Regions from separate parts of the Shewanella scandinavica genome, predicted to be linked through region 3. Evidence: predicted binding sites of a transcription regulator. Region 3 holds the regulator's gene; each other region holds the start of a gene.
The links. Region 3 encodes MetJ, which represses methionine synthesis genes. Its sites were predicted from a motif close to TAGACGTCTAGACGTCTA; they were not measured.
Positions count from the first base shown of each region.

Region 1 (2,205 bases), on a different contig from region 3:
GACTCAAACTCGTGCTCCACTTTAATTTCTTGCCCACCTTCCAGCGCTAAAACAAAGCCCTTCGGGAAAGCTCTGAAGTTTTCGACATCAGTTGCGAAGGTAAATTCAAAATCATCGAAATGTTTATTGATGACGCGGCACACTTGGTACAAGTTAACCTTATCGGCATCAAATGCATCCAGCTCCAACGGCTTAGCGGTGATCAAGCGCATGAACATTTCATGGGTGGCGATAAAACGCGTCATGTCGTTCTGCCCCATGGGATAGACTTTGCCAAGTTCAATGGTAAAGGCATCGGCGTCGTAGCGTTCAGAGGAAAAATAGCTGAAGGTCGTGGTCGGTTCGTGGTGGAAAAGTACTGTATCGACGCCGCTTGCGGCTAAAAACATAATTTGCTCGCCGCTAAAGGCGCGCCCTGGACGATAGGGATAGATAGCGAACTTTTCATGCTTCGAGGCGCGCATCGCCGTGTGCAGATCATAATGAATGCGCTGACGACCATCGGCAACCGCGGTATAAAAACGGTCCACATAGGCTTCGAGTTTTTTGGCGCGCACTCGCTCAGGATTGACTAATCCCGGAGGATTGGAATGCTCACCACTAAACAGACGATTCATGTTCTCATCGATAATCCGCGTGCCGTTATTAATCGCTAATGGATTACCAATCAGGAATAAAGTGCGCTGTTTCGCGATGATCTTTTGCTGTAAAAGCTGCTTAATTAAGCCATTGCAGAGTTCAATGGGCGCGGTCTCGTTACCGTGAACACCGCAAGAAAGGACAACATCTTTTCCTTCATTCTGGGCGGGCTCAAAAACGATAACGCCAGTATCCCACACTTCAACTTGGGTATGGTCGCCTAAGCTAAATGAAAACTCGCCATCGAACTGTTCAGGATGGGCTAAGGTGAGCGCTAAAAAATCCTTTGAATCTAACAGAGCTTGTAACACAGAATTCTCCTTATAATGGTGTGTAACAGTAACGGCGCAATAGCATCAGTGCAGATAGCCATAACCACTCAAGCATTCATCTCAACGCGGTTAGGCTGACTCGCACCTTAAAAAGCGGCTTCAATACTAACACATGTTTTTAATGCTGTTCTCAGACATTTATCGCCATAGGACCCAGTTTTGAACGGAATAAGATCAACGCGGCGCTTTGCTACGGCGAGTGTAAATTTTCCATCACCTTATCGAAAAATCGTCCTGCATAAATATTCCTGCTAGAGGCTTGCTTTTGCGCGCGAGTTTTATCACAATTCTTAGCCATCTAGACTTCTATTGGATTTAATTATGGCGTTAGCAACCTTTGGTGCCGGCTGTTTCTGGGGCGTAGAGTATTTTTTTAGACAAGTGAATGGCGTATCGAACGCCACCTGCGGCTATATGGGCGGCAATAATAGCGCGACCACCTATGAAGAAGTCAAAAAAGGCAAAACGGGCCACGCCGAAGTGGTACAAGTGGAATTTGACCCTGCCTTGGTCAGTTATGAAGACTTGCTCGAGGTATTTTGGAAAAACCACAATCCAACCAGCCTGAACATGCAAGGTGGAGATATAGGCACTCAATACCGCAGCACGATTTTCTTCCATGACAGTGAACAAAAAGCCGCAGCAGAAGCCTCAAAATTAGCTTTTGCCCGATCAGGTCGTTGGGGATTACGCCATATCGTGACTGAAATAGTGCCATTGCAGCAGTTCCATGTGGCAGAGGAATATCACCAAAATTACATTGATAAGAATAATTTACCGAGTTGTCATATCGAGTACTAAATACAGTCAAATCAGCATGAGTTTAATACTCATAACTGACATTAGACACAAACAAAAACGCACTCAAAACTGAGTGCGTTTGTTTTTTGATACTTTATAAACCTACTGCTGCATTAAGCGTTCAGCGCCTTATCAATTAATGCCTGCGCATCTTTGATGATTTCAGCTAAATGCTGCTCACTGATAAAACTCTCGCCGTAGATCTTAAATAACGCTTCCGTGCCCGATGGACGCGCGGCAAACCAACCATTCGCCGTAGTCACTTTGATGCCACCAATGGCCGCATTATTGCCCGGCGCATGGGTTAACACGTTTTCGATTGTCTCACCCGCAAGCACAGTGGCATTTAAGGTTTCTGCATTTAATAACGCAAATTTGGCCTTGTTTTCAAGACTGATTGGGCTATCGATACGCTTATAAAAGCTTTGGCCAA
Region 1 covers NZ_JAUOES010000008.1:130,114-132,318, reverse strand. The annotation lists gene astE (succinylglutamate desuccinylase) at 1-950, opposite strand, end outside; gene msrA (peptide-methionine (S)-S-oxide reductase MsrA) at 1,293-1,772, shown strand; gene pgm (phosphoglucomutase (alpha-D-glucose-1,6-bisphosphate-dependent)) at 1,886-2,205, opposite strand, start outside.
Region 1: the regulator MetJ is predicted to act here: its motif matches at 1,263-1,280, upstream of msrA (peptide-methionine (S)-S-oxide reductase MsrA).

Region 2 (2,205 bases), on a different contig from region 3:
TGTGCATGATCTCGGCGCCATCGAGCATGCCTTCGTCCATGTTGATGTCGATGATTTGCGCGCCGCTTTCAACCTGCTCGCGGGCGACATCGAGCGCTTGCTCAAACTTGCCTTCTTTGATCAATTTTAAAAACTTAGCCGAGCCTGTGACGTTGGTGCGCTCTCCCACGTTAACGAACAGGGATTGGGCATCGATAGTCAGTGGTTCCAAACCTGCCAAGCGGCAAGCGACTGGAATGTCCGGCAAAATACGTGGATCGTGACGGCTCACTGCTTCGCGGATCACGCGGATATGTTCAGGCGTACTACCACAACAACCCCCGATAATATTGAGCATGCCTTCGCGCGCCCAATCTTCGATCACATTCGCCATGTCTTCTGGGGTTTCATCGTAACCGCCAAACTCGTTCGGCAGTCCCGCATTCGGATGCGCCGACACATAACACTCACTGATGCGGGATAATTCTTCCACATAGGGGCGTAATTCTTTTGGCCCAAGTGCACAGTTAAGACCGATAGATAAGGGCTTGATATGGCGCAGGGAATTGTAAAAAGCTTCGGTCGTTTGGCCAGTCAGTGTGCGGCCAGAGGCATCGGTAATGGTGCCCGAAATCATGATAGGTAAGCGGTCACTCGAATGCTGACCAAATAAGTCATCGAATACGGATTCAATCGCAAACAGCGCGGCCTTGGCGTTTAAGGTATCGAATATGGTCTCGACCATAATGATATCCGCGCCGCCTTCAATCAGTGCCTTAGTGGATTCTCGGTAAGCGCTGACTAACTCATCGAAGCTGACGTTACGATAGCCTGGGTCGTTCACATCAGGGCTAATCGAACACGTACGGTTAGTGGGGCCTAACACCCCGGCGACGTAGCGTGGAATGCCTGTGGCCGCAAACACTTCATCACAGGCTTCACGGGCGAGGCGCGCGCCGACTAAGTTAATTTCGGCGGACAGCGACTGCATGTCGTAGTCAGCCATGGCAATAGTCGTAGCATTAAAGGTGTTGGTTTCAATGATGTCTGCACCGGCGTTTAAGTAGTCGGTGTGAATTTGTTTGATGATGTGGGGTTGCGACAACACCAATAAATCGTTGTTGCCTTTGACGTCAGTGTGCCAATCTTTAAAGCGTTCGCCGCGATAGTCCTCTTCTTCCAGCTTGTAGCCTTGGATCATAGTGCCCATGGCACCGTCTAAGATCAGAATGCGCTCTGCAAGCTGTTTGCGAATGTCTGCTAATATCTGGCCGGCTTTAGTTGAGGGTATCGTCATAAATAATTACCTTAAATACAGCTAAGTTAAGTCCAAGCATCGACCCTTGTTATGCAAAGTGCATTTTATTCTGGTCTATCGACATTTGTTTTTGGATACTTGTTTTTTATAAAATGTTTTTGGACATTTAAACGTATAGACGTCCATAATACGCGACTTATGATTGTCAGGGCAAGGTCAAAATTGACTGACGACAATTGAGTCCTATCACCACTTTTCACCCAGTTTAACGGCTCTTTTTGTAGGACTAGTTGTAGGGCTAGGGCGTAATTGAGTATATAGGACGACGGGTCTAATGTGGGGCTTCAACAAAATTTGCCATGAGTGATAGACATAGGAATACGATGAAACAAGTTCGATTGTTATTGTTACGCCACGGTGAGTGCGAAGGCGGCGCCATTTTACGCGGCCGTGTGGATGTGCCTCTAAGCGAAAAGGGCTGGCAGCAAATGTCGGCAGCGGTTGAGTCACAGGCCAGCGTGTGTAGCGCGATTTATAGCTCGACCTCACGCCGCTGCGCCGAATTTGCCCAAGCCTTTGCCGCCGAGCTGCATTCGACGGCGGCGCTGGTATCTGAGTCAAGGCCATTGCAGGCGCAGCTTTTATCGGGTTTACAGGAAATTGATTTTGGCGATTGGGACGGTCGTCGGCTCGATGAACTGTATCAACAAGCGGGCGAACATTTAGCGGCCTATTGGCAAAACCCTTGGCAAACACCGCCGCCCAATGGGGAAACTATGGCCAGTTTCGAGTCGCGGGTGAATGGGACGATTGACCAGATACTCGCCGCCGAGTTTGAACGGTTGATTCTCGACTCAGATAACGCCGAGCAGGCAGTGGGCGCTAGTGTGGGTACGAGCGAACTGGCTGCCAAAGTATGGGTCGTGACCCACGGCGGAGTGATCCGTCACTTAATGGCGCGCGCCCTT
Region 2 covers NZ_JAUOES010000007.1:124,370-126,574, reverse strand. The annotation lists gene metH (methionine synthase) at 1-1,276, opposite strand, end outside; gene Q4Q50_RS08005 (histidine phosphatase family protein) at 1,621-2,205, shown strand, end outside.
Region 2: the regulator MetJ is predicted to act here: its motif matches at 1,405-1,422, upstream of metH (methionine synthase).

Region 3 (2,205 bases):
GCGTCGTTAACCTCAGGGCTATGGGCAAGTGTGTTCTGGATTGGCGTCGTCGGGATTGGCTTTGGTATTCCATTGCTGTTCATGTTGTTACCTGCCGCGACTCGCCACACTAAGGGCGCAATGATTATGGTGGCTTGCGCTAGCTTAACCGGCGTACTCGCGCTAAGACACTTTATTGTGTATGCAGGGCAAAGCTATTTAAGCTGAGTGTAAGTTGACTTTACATATTGATAGATAAAGAAAAGCACTGACAATGTCAGTGCTTTTTTATTGTTTGAATTTTGAGAAGGTTTGCCAGTACAAGCAGGACGCTTATTGGGGTAAGAGTTCGATAACCGACTTCACCGTTAGCACTAAGGCGCTGATACTGCACAGGACTAAGGTCGCCATTTTAGTCTTCTCTTTATCGACACGGCCTACCAATCGCCCGGCGACTAAATACCCTAAAAGCACAGAAGGTAACAGTAGTAACGACAGCCACAGGTGCTTCAATTCTAATAAACCAGTGATCGCCAGAATGACCATAGCTATGGTGGAGCTAAAAATGAAGAAGGCCGACAGGGCGGCGCGAAACTGCGAAGCGTCTTTGCCTGACAATAGAATCGCCATCGGCGGACCACCAATAGCGGCAATATTACCGAAAATCCCCGAGACGACACCCGCGCCGAAGAGGGTTTTCTTATTCACGGGTAGGCTGAATTTATACAGGCTAAGGATAACCGCGACCGCTACAATGGCGGCGATGGATAACCCGAGTATGGGCTGAGGCGCAAACAGCAACAGACTCGCGCCGATAAAACCACCGGGCACGCGACCTAGGAGCGCATATTGCAAGCCATTGAATTCTAAATGACCACGTTCCCGGAATAAGGTCAGTAGCGAGATGGTAAATCCCATGGCAATAACGGGACCCGGTACGAGCTGCGGATCGACGATATACAGCAAAGGACTGGCGACAACCGCTAGGCCAAACCCAATCAGGCTCTGGGTTAAGGCGCCAAGAAATACAATCAGCGAGGCCAAGGCAAGAGTCTGTGGATCTATCATAGAAAACATAGGATTCCATATAAACAAAAAGGGATCGTTAACGATCCCTATTGATGAGCACTGTGATGTAACTTTGCCAGCGACAAGTCGCTATTCCATGTCTTCCCACTCGATCCCCATCTCGTCCATCAGCAACTTGGCTTCGGCGGGAATGCTGTCTGGGCTATCTTTTGACAGATCTTCATCGTTAGGCAATGGCTGGCCAGTGTAGGCGTGCAAAAATGCCTCACACAACAGCTCGCTGTTGGTGGCGTGACGCAAATTATTGACCTGACGACGAGTTCGTTCGTCCGTAAGGACCTTAAGCACTTTGAGCGGAATAGACACAGTAATTTTTTTTACTTGTTCATTCTTCTTGCCATGTTCAGCATAGGGGCTGATGTATTCCCCATTCCATTCAGTCATTGACTCACCTGTTATAACGCTAAATTCGGGGCAGATTTTAAACCCTTACAAAGAACAGTCAAATTATTGCTACTATTTCTTTGTGATTGCAAACAGATTTCTTTATGTTCAGACGTCTAAACGTCTTCACGCCTATTGACGATGACGTTGGGCTTAGGTACATTTAGACGTCCAGACATCTCTATCAGTCTATCGAATTTAGGAGTCCACCCATGGCAGAGCGTCAATTAGCCACACTGGCAGTGCGTCAGGGTATCGAAAGCGATACTCAATATGGCGCAGTTGTGCCACCGATTTATTTGTCGACTAATTACGCCTTCGATGGTCATAAAAATCCCCGCGAATTCGATTACAGTCGTTCAGGCAACCCAACGCGCTGCATTTTAGGTGAAGCATTAGCGCAATTAGAAAAGGGTGCCACTGGCATAGTGACGTGCACTGGCATGGCGGCCATCACCTTAGTGACTACTTTGCTCGGCCCCGATGACCTATTAGTTGTGCCCCATGATTGCTATGGTGGTTCCTACCGTTTATTTACCAACTTGGCGAAGAAAGGCCAGTTTAAGCTCATTGTGGTCGACCAAACCGACAGCCAAGCGTTAGCCGCCGCCATTGCGCAGAATCCTAAGATGGTGTGGCTCGAAACCCCATCGAACCCGTTATTGCGTGTGGTGGATATCGAAGCCATTGCCAAGGCGAGCCATGAGGTCGGCGCACTAGTCGTGGTCGATAACACTTTTTTATCGCCGATAT
Region 3 covers NZ_JAUOES010000025.1:56,040-58,244, forward strand. The annotation lists gene nrfD (NrfD/PsrC family molybdoenzyme membrane anchor subunit) at 1-207, shown strand, start outside; gene Q4Q50_RS18200 (sulfite exporter TauE/SafE family protein) at 313-1,056, opposite strand; gene metJ (met regulon transcriptional regulator MetJ) at 1,138-1,452, opposite strand; gene metB (cystathionine gamma-synthase) at 1,665-2,205, shown strand, end outside.